Prochlorococcus marinus XMU1404: one gene and its partners. Each later gene encodes a partner of the first gene's protein in a complex. Links are inferred from orthologs where the notes say so. Each region holds a gene or a part of one and is shown in the gene's direction. Other genes may lie near its edges.

Evidence for each region.
Region 2: the proteins of HA144_RS01530 (region 1) and HA144_RS00905 are in contact, whole or in part, in a cryo-EM structure (PDB 6ZJN), measured with the Thermus thermophilus proteins. The link is inferred for Prochlorococcus marinus XMU1404 from one-to-one orthologs. Residues at the interface, in WP_096411116.1 of Thermus thermophilus: Glu45, Ser46, Asn48, Pro50, Ala51, Gly52, Glu53; in WP_223903221.1 of Thermus thermophilus: Met26, Thr27, Asn29, Gly31, Pro32, His34.
Region 3: the proteins of HA144_RS01530 (region 1) and nuoH are in contact, whole or in part, in a cryo-EM structure (PDB 6KHJ), measured with the Thermosynechococcus vestitus proteins. The link is inferred for Prochlorococcus marinus XMU1404 from one-to-one orthologs. Residues at the interface, in WP_126986108.1 of Thermosynechococcus vestitus: Gly6, Tyr7, Glu8, Tyr9, Phe10, Gly12, Phe13, Leu14, Ile16, Cys17, Ser18, Pro21, Ala24, Leu25, Ala27, Ser28, Leu31, Arg32, Pro33, Ser35, Arg40, Leu41, Thr42, Thr43, Tyr44, Glu45, Ile51, Gly53, Ala54, Trp55; in WP_126985484.1 of Thermosynechococcus vestitus: Gln8, Lys26, Trp29, Leu30, Pro33, Met34, Met37, Leu38, Leu83, Ile84, Phe85, Lys86, Glu87, Asp88, Val89, Leu90, Pro91, Ala92, Thr100, Ala104, Val107, Ile108, Phe111, Leu112, Tyr114, Ile115, Ile125, Ser126, Leu128, Phe133.

The regions. Positions count from the first base shown.
Region 1 is NZ_JAAORE010000001.1:280,042-287,058, reverse strand. The notes cover bases 2,135-5,026. They hold HA144_RS01530 (NAD(P)H-quinone oxidoreductase subunit 3), read left to right. Parts: upstream 2,135-3,345; coding sequence 3,346-3,708; downstream 3,709-5,026. Other genes in these bases: HA144_RS01515 (gluconeogenesis factor YvcK family protein), read right to left, coding at 4,974-5,026; HA144_RS01520 (NAD(P)H-quinone oxidoreductase subunit J), read left to right, coding at 4,447-4,977; HA144_RS01525 (NADH dehydrogenase subunit K), read left to right, coding at 3,713-4,447; HA144_RS01535 (rubredoxin), read right to left, coding at 2,840-3,268; HA144_RS01540 (photosynthesis system II assembly factor Ycf48), read right to left, coding at 2,135-2,830. In the rest of the region: mtnP (S-methyl-5'-thioadenosine phosphorylase), read left to right, coding at 6-899; HA144_RS01560 (photosystem II reaction center protein J), read right to left, coding at 944-1,141; HA144_RS01555 (photosystem II reaction center protein L), read right to left, coding at 1,151-1,270; psbF (cytochrome b559 subunit beta), read right to left, coding at 1,282-1,428; psbE (cytochrome b559 subunit alpha), read right to left, coding at 1,431-1,679; more of HA144_RS01540, read right to left, coding at 1,817-2,134; more of HA144_RS01515, read right to left, coding at 5,027-6,359; HA144_RS01510 (ABC transporter ATP-binding protein), read left to right, coding at 6,494-7,017. UniProt on the Escherichia coli protein: NDH-1 shuttles electrons from NADH, via FMN and iron-sulfur (Fe-S) centers, to quinones in the respiratory chain. The immediate electron acceptor for the enzyme in this species is believed to be ubiquinone.
Region 2 is NZ_JAAORE010000001.1:164,581-171,568, forward strand. The notes cover bases 1-2,863. They hold HA144_RS00905 (NAD(P)H-quinone oxidoreductase subunit H), read left to right. Parts: upstream 1-769; coding sequence 770-1,957; downstream 1,958-2,863. Other genes in these bases: rsmH (16S rRNA (cytosine(1402)-N(4))-methyltransferase RsmH), read right to left, coding at 1-731; HA144_RS00910 (acyl-CoA thioesterase), read left to right, coding at 1,967-2,419; HA144_RS00915 (AMP-binding protein), read right to left, coding at 2,421-2,863. In the rest of the region: more of HA144_RS00915, read right to left, coding at 2,864-3,623; HA144_RS00920 (o-succinylbenzoate synthase), read right to left, coding at 3,620-4,585; menA (2-carboxy-1,4-naphthoquinone phytyltransferase), read right to left, coding at 4,582-5,499; HA144_RS00930 (chorismate-binding protein), read left to right, coding at 5,601-6,988.
Region 3 is NZ_JAAORE010000001.1:153,233-159,606, reverse strand. Bases 3,093-6,064 are described here. They hold nuoH (NADH-quinone oxidoreductase subunit NuoH), read left to right. Parts: upstream 3,093-4,005; coding sequence 4,006-5,124; downstream 5,125-6,064. Other genes in these bases: HA144_RS00835 (NADH-quinone oxidoreductase subunit J), read left to right, coding at 5,833-6,064; ndhI (NAD(P)H-quinone oxidoreductase subunit I), read left to right, coding at 5,193-5,819; HA144_RS00850 (citrate synthase), read left to right, coding at 3,093-3,930. In the rest of the region: trpB (tryptophan synthase subunit beta), read left to right, coding at 1-759; HA144_RS00860 (rhodanese-like domain-containing protein), read right to left, coding at 760-1,110; HA144_RS00855 (hypothetical protein), read left to right, coding at 1,200-2,660; more of HA144_RS00850, read left to right, coding at 2,785-3,092; more of HA144_RS00835, read left to right, coding at 6,065-6,374. UniProt on the Escherichia coli protein: NDH-1 shuttles electrons from NADH, via FMN and iron-sulfur (Fe-S) centers, to quinones in the respiratory chain. The immediate electron acceptor for the enzyme in this species is believed to be ubiquinone.

The DNA.
Region 1 (7,017 bases):
TCATCATGAATAAAGAACATTTATTACCAATTGAAAAATCAAGATTAGGAATAATTGGTGGGAGTGGATTTTATTCAATGGATCAGATGGAATACTTAAGAGAAATTGAAATCAATACTCCCTATGGTAAACCTTCTGATTCAATAAGAGTATATAATCTTGGAAATCTAGAGATAGCATTCATTCCTAGACATGGCAGAACACATAGACTAAATCCTACTGAAATCCCCTACAAAGCTAATATTTGGGCTCTAAGGTCAATAGGAGTAAGATGGATTATTGCTCCATCAGCAGTTGGTTCATTACAAGAACAAATAAGGCCACTTGATATAGTGGTGCCAGATCAATTTATAGACCGGACAAAAAATAGACCAGCAACATTCTTTAACGAGGGGGCTGTAGCACACGTAACGATGGGAGATCCCTTCTGCACAAATTTATCTCGTATATTAAGTGAAATCGGAGAAAAAAATATTCCTGGTGGTAGACAATTACATAGAGGGGGTACCTATCTAGCAATGGAAGGACCCGCTTTCTCAACTAGAGCAGAATCTAATTTATATAGAAGTTGGGGATGTTCAATAATAGGAATGACGAACCATACAGAAGCAAGATTAGCTAAAGAGGCTGAGATAGCTTACTCCTCATTGTCTATGGTTACTGATTATGATTGCTGGCATCAAACGCATCAAGAAGTTTCTGTAGAGATGGTTTTAGATAATCTTAGATCGAATACTGAAGTAGCTAATAAAATAATCTTCGAAGTAGCTAAATTAATTGAAAAAGAAAGGCCAAAAAGTAAATCTCATTTTTCATTAAAAGATGGATTGATAACCCAAAAAGAAAATATCCCCAGTTTCACAAAAGAGAAACTAAAGATATTTACTGATTCTTATTAGACTTGTTAGATTTAAGTGATTATGAGGCCAAGGTAATGATTTTGTTAGCCTCCAGCTCCAACTCCTTGGTACGAGCCATAGAAGAAGATTCCTAAAACGAAGATAACTGCAATTCCACCTGCTGTAGCAACAAGCCATAGAGGAAGAGTTCCTTCAGTCCATCTTCTTTCCCATGCAACTGCTGGTCTACCGTCGGGAAGTCTATCTGGAATTCTTCCATCAGGTCCTTTTAATTTACTCATAGTTTTAATTTAATTGAAAAAGTAACTGGAAAATAAAATTCCCAATACAAAAACTGATAATAAGCCTAAATAAAGGCTTGTACGATTAAGTTCAACTGGAACTTTGTTAGGATTTTCGTTTACTTGCATGATTGTTAAATTTATCGGGCTACGAATTGCATTGCAGCAATAGAACCCAAAAAGAATACTGATGGGATAGCTAAAGCGTGAACTGCTAGCCAACGAACAGTAAATATAGGATAAACGCGGACTTCCGCAGCCTGCATTGGAGCTTGAGAATTAGACATAGTTATTTTGTTCTTAAATCAAGTTGAGACTTAGCATCAAATCTTTGTGTTACAACAGGAGCTTTTGCTTCAGATGCCTGAAAATAACTATCCGGACGAGGAGTACCGAAAGCGTCGTAAGCCAGACCTGTGTATACGAATAAGAAGCCTGCTATAAAAATAGCTGGTAATGTTACTGCATGAATAATCCAGTACCTAATACTGGTGATTATTTCAAAGAATGGGCGTTCACCCGTTGAACCTGCGGCCATAATCACAAATGTTTACCATATGATCTTACAGTGTAAAATCATAAGTTCGTGAAGAAATTAACAGCTTGGTTACAGACAGTTGTTAAATTCATCCAAAATTAAGATTTTTTTTATTATTTACTAAAGTTATTACAGATTTAGCCATTCCATTTAAGAATGTAACCACGCTCACCAAGTATGAATCCTTTCTGATTATCTAAAGATTCCTTATCAAGAAAAATTATTTTTATATAGTTAGTGGGCAATGCAGAAGCAAGAGGATCTGAATTCCAAGTTTCACCTTGATCTTTACTTACTATTAAGGTGCCATTACCACCGCCTGCCCATATGTCACCATTTGGATCCCAGCCCATATCTAAATAATTGTAACCATTAAGAATAGGTATTATGGGCTTTGTCCAACTTTCTAGATTATCAGAATCTTCATTAAATCTAATTTCCGCACCTCTTGAAAGCATCCATAAACTTCCTTCTGGATTGAAACCAATGCTTTGCACTCTCTTACTACTTGCTCTTTGGTGAGCAATCCAAGTATTGCTATCTCCATCAAGAGTAGAGAAGAAATTTCCAAGACTGCTTACGCTCACATAATCGCCGCTAGATGTTCTTCTTAAATCTCTTATACCTCCCTGTTCCGAAGGGTCTGATACTTTTGCCTCCCATGTTTCACCACTATTGGAAGTTTCATAAATAGCTGCAGAGGTTGTCGCCAATTGAGCAACTCCTTCATCAATAGTAGTAACTAAAAAAGGCTGGCCTGGTAACTTCCCAAGTGAAAGCCTAGTCCAATTTTTACCTTCATCAACAGTATGCATAACTAAAGAGGGTTGTCCTATTAACCAACCTTCAGAACCCTTGAAGTCAATATCAAGAAGGCGAAAGTTCTCTTCAGCAGAAATATCTAATGATCTTTTTTCCCATGTTTCACCACCATCAGTTGATTCCATAATCAATCTGTTTGAGCCTACTAAAAACCCATGATTATCATCTATGAAATCAACATCTAAAGCATTAGCCTGATCTTCAAACTGAATTGTTTTCCAAGGGCTGCTTTCATTCATCTTGACACCTGTGGATGAACAACTGCTTAAAACAAAACAGAGAACTACAGATAAAAGAAGATTAGGAATACTGGTAAAAAATTTTTTCATTTAATTATATTAATGCAAAGAGTACAAAGAAAGGAACATAGCAGCAGCAAACGCCAACCCTCCAAAAATCAATATATTTTTTTGTCCAGGAGGTAAACTATTAAATCCAAATCCATAAACTAAATTCTCTTCAAATCCACTAGGTTTTGCTCTGGGTCCAATATCCTTATAAAAGTTTTTACCGGCTCTACAAACAGGGCAAGCAAAAGTATTGCCATCCAACTCTGAAAAAGGTGTATTTTTAGGTATATTTAATTTTTTATTTCCTTCGGACGGATCATAAATGTATCCACAACTTCTACATTCAAATCTATTTTGTTCTAAATTAATAGAGGATTTCTCAACATTTACTGCTGAGGAGTTTTCAGAAAGATTTTCTTTCTCAAGTTTTTCAACTATTTTGTTTTCCTCAGAGGCTGGTTGAATGTTTTCACTCACGGTTTATTATTGTTCTTTAAGAACTTTAAAAGATTTTGCTTAATTAAGCGAATTTTATCCAAAATTAATTTTTTAAGATGTTTGTTTTAACTGGCTATGAATATTTCTTAGGTTTTCTTTTAATAGCTGCTGCTGTTCCAATATTAGCTTTAGTTACTAATCTAATAGTTGCCCCTAAAGGCAGAACTGGAGAAAGGAAATTAACTTACGAATCAGGCATGGAACCAATTGGAGGTGCTTGGATTCAATTTAATATTCGTTATTACATGTTCGCGTTAGTTTTCGTTATATTTGATGTTGAGACAGTATTCTTATATCCTTGGGCTGTCGCATTCAATAGGTTAGGCTTACTTGCATTTATAGAAGCTTTAATATTTATAGCAATACTAGTTATTGCTTTGGCCTATGCTTGGAGAAAAGGAGCTTTAGAATGGAGTTAAAAAATTGAACCAACCATTATCCCCCAAAGCAGTTAGAGAGATTAGAGAAGGCACCTGTAACCCTCTTGGAGCTCCTCAAGTGACTACTGATCTCAGTGAAAACATAATATTGACTAGTTTGGATGATCTTCATAACTGGGCAAGATTAAGCAGTCTATGGCCACTTCTTTACGGAACAGCTTGCTGTTTTATTGAGTTTGCAGCATTAATCGGTTCAAGATTTGATTTTGACAGATTTGGCTTAGTTCCAAGAAGTTCCCCTAGACAAGCAGATTTGTTAATTGTAGCTGGCACAGTGACTATGAAGATGGCTCCTGCCCTAGTAAGGCTTTATGAACAAATGCCTGAACCAAAATATGTTATTGCCATGGGTGCTTGCACAATCACAGGAGGAATGTTTAGCGCAGATTCTACAACTGCTGTAAGAGGCGTTGACAAATTAATACCAGTTGATTTGTACCTTCCAGGATGCCCACCAAGACCAGAAGCAATTTTTGATGCTGTAATTAAATTAAGAAAAAAAGTTGGTAATGAATCAATTTTAGAGCGCACAAAAACAGAACAAACTCACAGATACATAACATCTGATCACGAAATGAATCTTGTTTTCTCAGAAAATACAGGTGAATATCTAAACAAAACTTCAGCTAACGTCATTCCCTCCTCAAAAAAAGAGAAAATAACTGAATTACCTGAAAATAACGAAAAAACTGAAATTATTAATACTGAAGAAGTTTAATGGAAAAAGACGGTTTAGCTAAATCCTCAGATACTTCAATAGAAAAAGAAGGGTTCATAAGCCAATCTTTGTCTAAAGATGGAATTCCAAATCAATCTTTATCTGATGACCATATAGGAATTGAAAACATCTCTGTGGAACCTAATAAATTGTATGAAGCAGTATCGGCTTTGAGAAATTACGGTTTCAACTATCTTCAATGTCAAGGTGGCTATGATGAGGGGCCAGGCAAAAACCTTGTTAGTTTTTATCATTTTATAACTGTTGATGACTTACAAAAACTCAAAAAGATTAAAGAAGTAAGATTAAAAGTCTTCTTAAAAAGAGATTCTGATTTATCAATCCCTAGTTTGTATAAAATTTTTAAAGGAAGTGATTGGCAAGAAAGAGAAACATATGACATGTATGGAATCAATTTTATTGATCATCCAAATCCCAAAAGACTTTTAATGCCTGAAGATTGGAGAGGATGGCCATTACGAAAAGACTATATTCAGCCAGATTTTTATGAACTTCAAGATGCATATTAATTTAATTTCTTTAATTTACGGTACATAAACATAACTGCTCTTGCGAGCCTTCTAGGATCATGCCTCAAGGTTGGAGTAATTCTTTTTGAATATAATGGTGCCTGCAACACATAATAACCCTCAGATAATAATTTTTCTTTATGACATTGGACAGGTTCTGCTCCTCTACTTTTGTAATAGTCTAATAATGGAGACTTTTCAAAATGAATCTGTGATAAGACGGCGTTAAAAATTCTAGTGTTAACCCCAAAATTTGATAATTGTTTTTCAATTGATTTGATATGCTGAAATACATCAAGTCCATCAGTTTCTCCAGGTTGAGTCATTAAATTACTTATATATATTTTGGGAGCATTACTCTGCAATAAAGCATCTACTATTTCTGGCACTAATAAGTTTGGCAATAAAGAAGTGTATAAACTGCCTGGACCAAGAACAATTAAGTCAGCTTCTTTTATAGATTCGAGAGCACTTGGAAGAGCAGAAGGGTTTTCTGGCAGGTAACCGATCCTTGAAATTGATTTTTGAGATTTGCTGATATTACTTTCTCCGAAAATTTTCTCACCATTCTCTAATTCGGCCCATAACATAACATCAATATTTGTTGCAGGCAAAACTTGACCTTGAACTGCTAAAACCTTACTAGAGGCTTGAACTGCTTTTTCTAAACTCCCTGTAATGGTAGTTAAAGCTGACAAAAATAGATTTCCAAAACTATGGCCCTCTAGACCACTTCCTCCTGAAAATCTATATTGAAATAATCTTGTTAATATTGGCTCCTCATTAGATAAAGCAGCTAAACAATTTCTAATATCTCCAGGAGGTTGCACACCTAATTGTTTTCGAAGAATTCCACTACTTCCTCCATCATCAGAAACAGTAACTATTGCTGTAATATTGCTACTGTAATTTTTTAAACCTTTTAATAAAGTAGATAGTCCTGTACCTCCACCAATTGCAACAATATTAGGGCCTCTGTTTAATTTACTCTTAACTCTCAATGCATCAACTAAAAATGTATTTTTTTCAGGAACAAGTGCTTTTTGTATAGAGTTAATGCTTCTATTTTGTCCAATCCCGATTAATAAAAGTCCAATTACAAAAATTAATGGGCCCAATAATGAAACGGGCAAGATACTAGTTAAACCAGTTATTACAGAAAAGAATACTTCAATAAGCCAATAAAGTGGCCTTAAATTTGTCCATATCGCAAGGCCTAATAATGTGGTCAAAAATCCTATTGCAGATGTCATCATCCATCTTTTTATTACCAGTCCTGGTAAAAGCCAACTCAAAATTCTTAAAATTTTATTTATAAGTTCAAAATTAGACTTTTTAAAATATTTAAAATATCTCCTTACTCTTTTTTTACGCTTATTCATTAAAAACCTCTTTAATTATTTTTCACAAATAAAAAACTTAATAAATTTATTATAAATCAAATTCATACATCCTTTTTTTATTTTAATTAATAGGCAAAATGTAATAGAAAGGGAATTTTTTCGTTATATAAATTTTGAAAAAATCAAAGCACGCAGTTGAAACAAAAAACCTCTCAATAAGCTGGGGTGAAGTTAATGTACTGAATCAACTTAACTTTAAACTTAATGATGGAGAAAAATTAGCAATTGTTGGCCCGTCAGGTTCTGGTAAATCAACTATCCTAAAAATATTGGCGGGTCTAATTTTACCTACCAAAGGAGAATTAAGAATTTTTGGTGAGAAGCAATCTTATTTAAGATTAGATCAAAATAATCCTCCTGATGTAAGACTAGTTTTTCAGAACCCAGCATTATTAGGATCTTTAACTATTGAAGAAAATGTAGGTTTTCTTCTTAGGAGGAATAAAAACCTAAATAAAAAATTAATTCATGAAATAGTATGTGAATGTTTAGCAGAGGTGGGATTATTCAATATTGAGAACAAACTTCCAAATGAATTAAGCGGAGGAATGCAAAAAAGAGTGAGTTTTGCTAGAGCTTTAATAACGGATCAAACTCTTAATGCAAATACTAAGCCTTTATTACTTTTTGATGAACC
Region 2 (6,988 bases), 120 kb from region 1 along the record:
ATTCCGCCCGGCAAAAGCCATTCAGGGACAACTTGCAAAAATTTTTCTAATACTTCAATTTCTTTATTAACTGCAATCCTTAGTGCTTGAAATGTTCTTGTTGCTGGGTGTATTTTTTTATATCTTTGTTTTGGTGGGAAGCATCCGGCAATAGAATAAGCTAACTCTTTTGTCCCAGAATATTTCCCATTTTCCTTCAAATCCATTTTTATTTTCCTGGCAATCTTTCTTGATAATCTCTCATCTCCATATTTGTAAATTAGGTTAGCTAGATCTTTTTCATTTAAAGCCTCAATTAATTTCCCTGCATCAAACTCAAGCAAAGGATTCATGCGCATATCAAGTGGACCATCTTTTTGAAAACTAAATCCTCTTTTAGGGTCATCAATTTGGTTACTATTTACTCCAAGATCTGCGATCACAAAAGAAACTTTTTCTTTTGGTACAAAATCTGCAAAATTTGAAGCCTTTATATCAATCCTATTTTTAAATTCATCAAGTTTTTTTGAAGCTGATTTTCTTGCGAATGGATCTTGGTCAAGTCCAATTATATTTAAATCCGGATATTTTCTCAACAAATGATAAGAGTGCCCGCCTCCTCCTAGAGTTGCGTCTATTCCTTTAAGTTGATTGTTATATATTAATGGGTAATGCTCTAATGAGGCCATAATCTCATCTGTCATAACTGATTTATGGTTGAAAAAAGATGAATCAGATAGGTCAGTTTGCATAACTTTCGACTAAGATTTATTTAGAAGTTAAATTTCGAATGGCTCAGCTAGAGACTAGAACAGAACCAATGGTGGTCAATTTTGGCCCTCACCATCCCTCAATGCATGGGGTTTTAAGGTTAGTTGTAACTCTTGATGGTGAGAATGTCATTGATTGTGAGCCAGTAATTGGATATTTACATAGAGGCATGGAAAAGATAGCTGAAAATAGGACAAATGTAATGTATGTCCCTTATGTAAGCAGAATGGATTATGCCGCAGGAATGTTTTATGAAGCTATTGTAGTAAATGCTCCTGAAAGATTAGCTAATATTCCAGTGCCTAAAAGAGCTAGTTACATCAGAGTACTAATGCTAGAACTTAATCGTATTGCTAATCATCTTTTATGGCTTGGCCCCTTTTTAGCAGATGTAGGAGCTCAAACTCCATTTTTCTACATTTTTAGAGAAAGAGAAATGATTTATGATCTCTGGGAAGCTGCTACTGGACAGAGGCTGATAAATAATAATTTCTTTAGGATAGGCGGTGTCGCATGTGATCTTCCATACGGATGGTTAGAAAAATGTATAGACTTTTGTGATTGGTTTGGACCTAAGATTGATGAATATGAAAAATTAATCACAAATAATCCAATTTTTAGAAAAAGAATTGAAGGTCTGGGAACAATACAAAGAGACCAGGCAATTAATTGGTCTTTGTCTGGGCCAATGCTTAGAGCTTCTGGAGTCTCCTGGGATTTAAGGAAAGTCGATAGTTATGAATGTTATGACGATTTTGATTGGCAGATTGCTTCAGAAAAAGAAGGAGATTGTTATGCGAGATATCGAGTGAGAGTCGAAGAGATGAGACAATCACTAAGCATCATTCGCCAAGCCTGTAAAATGATTCCAGGAGGTCCAACAGAAAATTTGGAAGCTCAAAGAATGGCGACTGAAGATAAGAAAAGTGAAATATTTGGTATGGACTATCAATATGTAGCTAAGAAGGTTGCTCCAACTTTTAAAATTCCTAACGGGGAATTGTATACAAGATTAGAGTCCGGTAAAGGAGAAATAGGTGTATTCATTCAAGGAAATAATGAAGTTACCCCATGGAGATTTAAAATCAGAGCTGCTGATTTAAATAATCTGCAAATATTGCCTCATATTCTTAAAGGTGCCAAAATCGCCGATATTATGGCAATTCTTGGCTCAATAGATGTCATTATGGGATCTGTTGATAGATAAGTTCTTTAAATGAAACCCGCTGACTGGTTGATATTGCAGAAGAAGGTAAGATTCGGTGATTGTGATTCTGCAGGTGTAATTCATTTTCATAACTTATTAAAATGGTCGCATGAAGCTTGGGAAGAGAGTATCGAAATTTATGGGATTCCATATCAAGATATTTTTCCAGATTTTTCTATACGTAAAAGTCAAATTATTTTTCCCATAGTAAACTGCGAAGCAAACTTTCTTGCGCCTATAAAAATTGGAGATTTCTTAAAAGTAAAAATTGCCCCTCATAAAATTAATACACATTTGTTCCAAGTAAATAGCTTTTTTATAAAAAATGGAAATAAAGTAGCAGAAGGAAAAATAATACATTGTTCTTTAGATGTTGATTCAAGAAATAAAATAGAACTTCCCGATCAGTTAGAAAGATGGATAGAGGCTTCAAATGTAAGCATAAATTTAAAAGAATGCTAAATTATTCTTTTTTAAATTTATAGTTTATTTTTTCTGCACTGGTATTTTTTTTAACAATCCACTTTTCAGGTTTTTCATGTTTAGGCCAACTTTGAGAAAATTTTTTTAATAAATTTAATGAATTTTCAATATTTTTATGATTTGTATGTTCTTTATATTCCACAATTATTTTAATTTTATTTCCCCATAATTTGTCGGACACTTTTGAAATATTGAATTTATTAATTGGGATATTTTCTTTCATAATGAAATCATTTAATCGAGATTCAATTACTTTTGGAAAAACGATTTCTCCTCCTGAATTAAAAGCGTTATCACTTCTTCCAAGAAAGTTTAAATATAAAGAATTATTTATTTGATTAATTTCACCTAAATCACCGGTTTGCCACCACCCATTTTTATTTTTGAAATTTTCAGTTTTTGAAGAGTCTTTTATTTCGATTCCAATTCTCGCTGATTTTATCTCGATTAATCCTTGTGCGTTAATTCTGATTTTTGTATCAGGTAGTATTTCTCCAACATTTTTAAAACCCATTAAGAATTCTTTTGGTTTTAAACTCGTAACCATTGCTGCTGTTTCAGTTGAGCCGTAACAAGGTGCTAATTTTATCTTTTCTTCTATACATTGTTCTGCAGTTTCCCTTGAAATTGAAGCTCCACCAACCCAAATCAGATCAAAAATTTTTAGCCAACTAATTCCATCTTTTTGAGCTAAAAGTCTTTTTAATTGGGTAGGTACTAATGATGTAATCAAGTTATTTTTGTTTTTTTTAGATTTAATTGTAAAAAGTAAAAGTTCTCGAGTTTTTTTTATTAAATTCGGAGAAATATTAATACAATCACATCCCCAAGTTTGACTTCTAAAGATTGGCATTAATCCACTTATATGGTTCAGGGGTAAAGTATTTAAAATTAAGCAGTTTTGCAGTTCAAATCCTTGCTCTATTAGCCATTGACCTGATGTAGCTGCAGATAATTTAATATTATCCAAATGGTGAAAACATTGTCTCGGTTTTCCAGAACTTCCACTACTGTTTAAGATAATTGCTGGACCATTTTCAGTAATTGAATCTAATACATCTTCGTCTTCATAAAATTTGTTTTTTACATAAATAATTTTATTCTCTTTAATTTTTTCAAGAATTTTCTCTACAGATCGAGTTTCGTTATTTTCAACTTCAATAGTATGAATTTTATTTTTCATATGAGATCCCATATCTTTTTTGCTTCATTTAAAAATAGAAACGAATTAGGGAAATTATTCATAGCTAAACCAGGAACTTTTGGAGTTGGTCCTTGTAATTGTAGAGACGATAAATGATAAAGCCATCTCTTCCCTATACCAGTTTCAAATGAGGTACTTATAGATATTAAAGCTTTTTTATTTTCTAATTCTCTTAAAAGCTTAACTGGATTTTTTTCTTGAGAAGGCCTTCGAATTTGCCAACCTTTCCAATCATCAATCAAAGTTGGAAATTTTAAAAGTGATTCGTCTAAGGCTATAGGGATTTTTTTGTTGAGTTCTGTCAGCCCATCAATATCATCAACACAGAGAGGTTGTTCTAACCAATCTATATTTTTGATATCCTTCAAAATATCAGCCCATCTATTAGCTATCTCTCTTCCCCAAGAACCATTAGCATCTATTCTTAACTTAATATTATTCCCTATTTGGCTTAAAATTTCTTCTAAAGTTGCTTCTTCCTCATGGTTATTTTTTAATGCTACTTTCCATTTTATGGTTACTGACTTTTCAATATTAGATTGTCTTTTTTTAATTTCATTTAGATCTGAAATTACATTTTCAGGATTTAACAGTATGGCTGTTTTATCAATTTCATCAAAGTAATAGTTTTCTTTAAAAATTATTCTTTCATTTATCTCAGCTAATGCAGAATTTATTGCAGATTGAATGCATGGGTGAAAAATATTTATTTGCTCAGATAAACTATTTACTTCTACATACTCAGGGATCATATCTAGTTGTTTCGCACACTTTTTTAAGTCTTCTTCTGGAAGTGGTGATACTTCTCCAAACCCAATTTTTTTATCATTGCTTGTCAATTTAATTATCCAACCCGATTTTGTAAGATAAGTGGTTTTAGAATTTTTTAATTTGGCGGGCAACTTGAATTTATAAGATTTTTTTTTAAATATTAAGTTCATTTATTAAGCAAGTAATTAAATATTAATCCTGTGATTAAGCCAACTCCATTAAGAGTTTGAAATTTTATTGCGACGAATTTAGAATTTTTTGTTGCAGAAGGTTTTCTATATGAAGATTTTAATAAATTTATAAGTCTTATTGCTTGAGGAAAACTAATCAAATAAAGGATACAAAACACTGGAATAAATCCAGTAAATATAGTTAAAAGTTGAAAAATATATATTGTAAAAATTATCCAAGGCACAAATTGAGAACCTTTTTTTGCTCCTAGGCGAACTAAAGGTGAATTTTTCCCATGCTTTTTATCTTCAGAAATTTGATGAAAATGAGAACAAAATAATACAAGAGTTGTTGCCAATGAAGGTCCTGAACCAAGTAATAAAGAAACTTTCCATGGAATATCTTCGAAGTAAATATTAGAAGGATTTAACGCAATTAAGACTGCAGAGAAGGCAAAAGGTCCAAATGCAAGCCAGCATAATGGTTCTCCTAAACCTTGATAGCCAAATCTAAAAGGAGGTCCTTGATATAAATATCCTAAGAAGCAGCAAGATGCCACCAAAATCAAAATGTTTATACTTGTTGATACTGAAATAATTGAAATTATTAATAAACCAATAACTAAAGATGTATATGCAATAAATAAAATTATTTTTTTATTTTTTACAAGATTTACAATTGAATGGAATTTAAATTCATCGATTCCTGTTTCTGCGTCGAATAAATCATTAGTTAGGTTTTCCCAAAGTAATATAAAAATTGCAGCTAAAGTAAATGCAATCAAATTATAAATTTTTACCTTTTCATATTCATTGAGTATATAAGCCCCTGTTATTAAAACCGGAAGTATGGCAACTGAATAAAGAGGCCATTTTATCGCTTGTTTCCATAATTTTTTTTTATCTTCGTCCATTTTTATTTAACTCACAAAATTTGATCATTATTAAATGTAGTTTATAAATTGAGTTACATTTTTTACTTTATTGCATGATTTTTAGTTATTTTCAATAAGTAATGAAAAATGATTTAAACTTAACAGATTTTTTAAAAGATGTATTTTCTTCTTTCGATAAGAAAGTGGAGAATTCTGGATTAGTAAGTATTTGTGTTGAGATTCCTTTTATTGATTTATTACAAGTATATAAATTGTTTATAAATAAATATCCGTTTTCGTCATTTTGGGAGGAATCTAATGGTATTTCATATATTGCTTTTGAGAAATGTAAATATGTCACTTTGGATGGTCCAAAAAGATTTGAGTTGGCAAAAGAGTTTAATTCTGAGAATTTTAAAAATTTAATTAACTTAACTAATGAATCACATAATTCTGCACTTTCAAAAATAATTTATTTATTTTCTTTTTCTGAAAACTTGAATAATAAGAATTTATCTTCTGATGTCCCTAGTATGGAAGCTATCTTACCAAAAATATTAATTATTAAAAGTAATAAGAATTGCTGGTTAAGAATCAATGGTCATGTTGAGGGTAAATCATCATTAAGAACATTAATTGAAGAAATATGGACAATTAGAAATCAAGTTATTAATTCTGGCTCAGAATTAATAAAATCATCTGGCTTAAATACTAGTTTTGATTTACCTATCATAGATGATTTCTTGCACTCCTTAGAAACTTCTAATACAAGTTTGAAAAAAGTAGTAAATAGAGGAATTCAATTAGTAGAAAAAGGTATTCTCGAAAAGATAGTTTTAGCAAATAGGATTAAAATAAAATTTAAAAATAAATTAGATTTAATAGAAATTTTAAAAAGATTAAAAAAGAATCATCCAAATACATGCAGATACGTTTGGAAAAGAAATAGTAAGGATATTTTGTTTGGAGCATCTCCAGAAAAATTATTTTCTTTTACTAAACCTAGTTTAACTTTAGAGGCTCTCGCTGGAACTATCTCTACTAATTCAAATTTTAAGAAACTCCTAAAAAGTACTAAAGACTTAAAGGAACATAATTACGTAACACAGTATTTGATTAAATGTTTAGAAGTTTCAAAAATAAAAAACTTTAAAAAAAGTGATATCAAGGTAAATTCATTTGGAGATATTTCTCATTTGCAAACACTCATTTTCTCTAAAGTTGAAAATATATGTCCTTTTGAATTGCTTAAAAACTTACATCCATCTCCGGCTGTTTGTGGTTACCCAAAAAATGCAGCATTGGATTGGATAAATACTCTTGAGTCTTTTCCTAGAGGAAATTATGCTTCTCCAATGGGTTGGGTTGATTCATCAGGAAATGCTTCATTTCTTTTAGCAATAAGAGGAGCTAGGTATGTTGAAGAAAATATTGAATTTACAGCTGGTTCAGGTATAGTTTCAGGCTCCGTTTTAGAGAAAGAAATAGATGAGATTAAATTAAAATTTGAATCTATAGTAAAACAAAT
Region 3 (6,374 bases), 130 kb from region 1 along the record:
AGGCAATCCCTCAACGTCTTCAGAATGAAACTTCTAGGAGCTGAAGTTAAAATTGTAAATTCAGGAACTGCAACACTTAAGGATGCTACTAGTGAAGCAATTAGAGATTGGGTTTCTAATGTCGAAACCACACACTACATTTTAGGATCTGTTGCAGGTCCACACCCTTTCCCAAAGATTGTGAGAGATTTTCATGCAGTTATAGGAGAAGAAACTAAAAAACAATGTCTGGAATCATTTGGATCTTTACCCGATATTTTACTTGCTTGTGTAGGTGGGGGATCAAATGCAATGGGTCTTTTCCACCCTTTCGTTAAAGAAAATTCTGTACGACTTATTGGAGTTGAAGCCGCAGGAAGCGGAGTTGATACTGACAAACATGCTGCTACTATCACTAAAGGGTCAATTGGAATTTTGCATGGATCAATGAGTCTTCTTTTGCAAGATGATAATGGTCAAGTTCAAGAGGCTCACTCAATAAGTGCAGGTTTAGATTACCCAGGAGTAGGACCTGAACATAGCCATTTAAAAGATATAGGGAGAGCAGAATATGGATCAGTCACAGATCAAGAGGCTTTAGATGCTTTAAGACTTGTTAGTGAACTTGAAGGAATAATTCCGGCACTCGAAACTTCCCATGCTTTTGCTTGGTTGGATAAATTATGTCCTACTCTTGAAAAAGATACTCATATAGTTATCAACTGCTCTGGAAGAGGTGACAAAGATGTTAATACTGTTGCATCTTCATTAGATATTTAATCAATACCTTGGAATTGATGGATCAATATATCTACTCCATCCATCAATACCCTCCTCCAAATTCCATATTTCGCTCACAATATTATTATCTAAGCACCATTGACAAAAATTATAACTTCTTATTCCTGCATGACAGGTAACAACAATTTCTCTGTCTAATAAACCAGAAAATATTTCTTCAACGTATTCCGATGTGACTTTACTAATTGGTAAATGTAAAAATTCTTTTGAGAAACGAGCTATTTCCAGTTCTGACTGTTCTCTTACATCAATCAAAACTGGATCTTCTTTCTTAGAATTAAACCAATCACTGAGACTGGAGGCATTTATAGATTTTGGATAATTTTCCAATTGAGAGGATAAATTATATGTTATTTACAATTTAATAAATTAAGTTGCAGTAAGAAATTTATTGTTAAAAATAAAAATAAACATTGATAATGAAACTTAGATTAGTAGCAATAATAATATTATTATCTTTATTACTTTTTTTTGGTTTTAAAAAAGTTTCTGCTAATAAAAATAAAGAGCAAAGTATAAATATTGAGAAACTCAATATCTTAAAATATATACCTGAAAACAATAAATTATTATTTATTTCAAATTTAGATAGTTTTAATATTGTTAACAATAATGAAAAAGATAAAAATCAAAGAAATCAAGATAACTTTTTTTTAATAAAAGATTCTATATTAAATTACTTAGGTATAGATCTAGGCAACAATAAATTAGAAGATATCTATAATAATGAAATTATAATCTCAACTTTTGAGAATAATAAAAACCTTAAAGATGATATTTTGATTGTTTTTAAAATTAAGCCAGAAAAAACAATAGATGATTTATTAAATTTACCTAATAAAATTGATCAGATTGATCAGATAATTTCAGTGAATAGAGAAAATAAACTAAATTTAATTAACTTTATATATCGGACCAAGGATAACTATATTATTGCTTCATCAGATAAAAAATTAATCAAAAATAGTATTAACCAAAGTAATGATTTCAAAGAAAAAAAATTTGAATATGAGAGTGAGCTTTCTGGACTAAAACACCAAAAAAATATACTTTTTACAAAAAATTTTGGAGAAAGTATATTTTTTAATAAAGAAATTTTTACTCAGAAAAATGAGGATGTTGTAGCTACAACATTTGACTTAAAAAATAAATATATAATCTTAAAATCATATCTACTCAATAATAAAAAAAACCTTGATATTCTTGCTTACAAAAAGCTAATAAATGAAGATAGCACAAATGAAAATAATCCTGAAGTTTTAATTTTTAGTGATATAAAAAATTTTGACAAATATCTAAAACCTTTAATAAATGATTTTGAACAAAGTTTTTTTGGAGAGTTTAATCAAAATGCAAATCAAAACATTTTAATTCTCAATTCTAAAAAAGATTGGCTTATTACATTTGAAAAAAATACTGAAGATCAATTTGATTTAAGTGTTTTTCAAAAACTAAAAGATTTCAACGAATATACTTTGAAACAAAATGAAGATATTTACTCAATATATTCCAAAGATATTCTTGAGGAAAAAGACGATGTTATAAAAAAATTAACTTATGAAAATATTTTTTCAATAGAATCAGGAGGTTTACAAATCATAAGTAATCATTTAATTGATAGTAAAAAACTAGAAACAATCTCAAAAAAATTTTTTAACCTAAAAAATAATAAAGATAAATCCGCTTTCCTTTATGCAACAGTTCATATCAAAGATGGAAATTCCAACAAAATTGAATATTTTTCCGATTTGGAAGATCTTAATTTTCTTGTTAGAAATTTTTTAAAAATATCAAATGAAGAATCTCTAGAAATCATAAAGCAATCTATTCCTGAAAAAAATCCAATTCTTTATACAGAAAGAAGATTCAAAGTACTTTAATATGGTTATCAAAACAAGCTTCAAAGACAATCAATTTAGATTTTCGTGAAGTTAATAAGTTGTGGTTAATTAAAAATTATTTGACTATCTTTAATCTATAAGTATTTGATATTGAATTAAGCAATTGGATAGCAACAAACTAATTTTAAAACCAGGATTAGAAGGTGTCCCAGTAACTAATTCATCTATCTGTGATATTGACGGCAACAAAGGTAAATTATTGTACAGAGGCTACTCCATTGAGGAACTATCCAAAAAAAGCAGTTTTTTAGAAACTGCTTACCTATTGATTTGGGGTGAATTGCCCACAGCCATTCAACTAAGAGATTTTGAACAAGAAGTTCAGATGCATCGAAGATTAAGTTTTAGAGTCAGAGATATGATGAAATGTTTCCCAGCTACAGGTCATCCTATGGATGCTCTTCAATCTAGTGCAGCTTCTTTGGGACTTTTCTATTCACGTAGAGCAATAGATGATCCTAATTACATCTACAACGCAGTAATAAGACTAATAGCAAAAATACCAACTATGATTGCTGCCTTTCAACTTATTAGAAAGGGACAAGATCCTATTCAACCTCGAGATGATTTAACGTACTCATCAAATTTTCTTTACATGCTTACTGAAAAAGAACAAGATCCTATAGCTGCAAAAGTTTTTGATAGGTGTTTAATTCTGCATGCAGAACATAGTTTAAACGCCAGTACATTTAGCGCTAGAGTGACTGCAAGCACTCTTACAGACCCATATGCTGTCATCGCATCTGCAGTAGGAACATTAGCTGGCCCGCTTCATGGAGGAGCTAATGAAGATGTAATTGCAATGTTAGAAGAAATCAAAAATCCAGAAAATGCGGGTTCTTTTTTGGATAACGCGATAAAAAATAAAAGTAAGATCATGGGCTTCGGTCATAGAGAATACAAAGTCAAAGATCCAAGAGCAATTATTCTTCAAAAACTGGCAGAAGAACTTTTTATAAGATTTGGAGCAGATGAAATGTATGAAGTTGCTAAATCATTGGAATCAGAAGCAATACCAAGACTTGGCCCCAAGGGTATATTCCCTAATGTCGACTTTTATTCTGGTCTTGTTTATCGGAAACTTGGTATTCCTCGTGATTTATTTACTCCGATTTTTGCCATCTCCAGAGTTGCTGGTTGGTTGGCTCATTGGAGAGAGCAACTTGGAGCAAATAGAATTTTTAGACCATCACAAATATATACTGGTTCAGCGCCAAGAGAATGGATCAGCCTTGAAAATAGAGAATAATATTTGCAGCTTTTCATAAAAAACACACATATTGTTTGTGAAGAGTTAATGTATTAAGTAAATAACATAAAAATTTTGGAATACGGATTAGATCTCGAATATAGCTTTAATGAATTCTTAAAAGGTTTTGGCCTTTCTAGTGAAATCGCTCATATTATTTGGCTACCTCTACCTATGCTTTTGGTTTTAGTATCAGCAGTTGTTGGAGTTTTAGTAACAGTTTGGCTTGAAAGAAAAATATCTGCTGCTGCTCAACAAAGAATAGGGCCCGAATATGCAGGAGCGCTAGGCGTCCTCCAACCAATTGCAGATGGTCTTAAGTTACTTGTTAAAGAGGATATTATTCCTGCTAAAGCTGATGGAATTCTCTTTACTGCAGGACCTATATTAGTTCTTGTCCCAGTAATTCTCTCTTGGTTAATTGTTCCTTTTGGACAAAATCTTTTAATAAGTAACGTTGGTATTGGAATTTTCCTATGGATCGCTTTAAGCAGTATCCAGCCAATTGGACTTCTTATGAGCGGATATGCCTCAAATAATAAATATTCATTATTAGGAGGATTAAGAGCAGCCGCTCAATCAATAAGTTATGAAATCCCTTTAGCTTTGTCTGTACTGGCTATCGTACTAATGACAAATTCGCTAAGTACGATAGACATTGTTAACCAACAAAGTAGTACTGGAATCCTAAGTTGGAATATTTGGAGACAACCAGTTGGCTTCATAGTTTTTTGGATTTGTGCTCTCGCCGAATGTGAAAGACTTCCATTTGACTTACCTGAAGCTGAAGAAGAATTAGTTGCAGGATATCAAACTGAATATGCAGGAATGAAATTCGCATTGTTCTACCTTGGTAGTTACATTAATTTAATACTTTCAGCATTATTGGTATCAATACTTTATTTGGGAGGATGGGGTTTTCCTATTCCAGTTGAATTAATAGCTAAATTTCTTAATTTGCCCATTAATGCTCCATTAATACAGGTTTTTACTGCATCAATAGGGATTGTAATGACTGTATTAAAAGCATATCTTTTAGTTTTCATTGCAATATTATTACGTTGGACAACTCCTAGAGTAAGAATAGATCAACTTTTAGATCTAGGATGGAAGTTTCTTCTTCCAATTTCTCTTGCTAACCTTTTGATAACTGCAGGATTGAAACTTGCTTTTCCGCAGTTCTTTGGTGGTTAAATTTAAGTAAAAATACTTAAATTTAAAATTTATCCACTAAAATAAAATAACAAAGTAAATTCTTCAAAATGAAAAATTTCCTTCAACAAATAAATAGCTATATAAAAGAAGCATTTAATGCTGGCAAATATCTATACAATGGCTTTTCAGTAACTTTTGATCACCTAAGAAGAAGACCTGTTACTGTCCAATATCCATATGAGAAATTGATACCTTCTGAAAGATATAGAGGAAGGATACATTATGAATTCGATAAATGTATTGCTTGTGAAGTTTGTGTGAGAGTATGTCCCATCAATCTACCAGTAGTTGATTGGGTAATGAATAAAGAAACCAAAAAAAAGGAACTAAGAAATTATTCAATAGATTTCGGAGTTTGCATATTTTGTGGAAATTGTGTTGAATATTGCCCAACTAATTGTCTATCAATGACAGAAGAATATGAATTAGCTACTTTCGATAGACACAATTTAAATTTTGATAATGTCGCACTTGGTAGATTACCTACAAACGTCACAACAGATCCATCAGTTAAAACTCTTAGAGAACTTGCCTATCTTCCCAAAGGTGTCATGGACCCTCACGATATCCCCGCTTCAGATACTAGAGTTGGTAAATTGCCTGAAGAAGTCTATGATTGGATGAAACCTGAATTCAATGAAAATAAAGATAAAATTTCTAATCCAACTAATTAATTTCCATTAATATATGTCCATTGCGATAACAACACAATTTATTTGTTTTGCACTTCTATCTTTAGTCATCCTTATTGGCGCACTTGGTGTTGTACTGCTCGAAAGTATTGTCTATTCAGCTTTTCTTCTTGGGGGAGTTTTCATGAGTGTGGCAGGATTATATCTTCTTTTAAATGCAAGTTTTGTTGCTGCAGCTCAAGTTTTAGTTTATGTGGGTGCAGTAAATGTATTAATAATTTTTGCAATAATGTTAGTCAATAAAAAAGAAGATTTAAAGCCCATCAATGACATTAAATCAAGAAGAATCATATCAACATCGATATGTCTAACCTTACTAAGTCTTTTAATACGAGTTGACTTAACCAATGTATGGAGATTATCAAGTCCTCTAAACTCTATAGGGGAAGAATCAACTATTAGAATTGGTGAGCATCTTTTTAGTGATTATTTACTCCCATTTGAAGTAGCTTCAGTTTTACTTTTAATGGCAATGATTGGGGCTATTGTTTTAGCCAGAAGAGATGTAATGAGCAAAGACATTTCGACAGGATTACC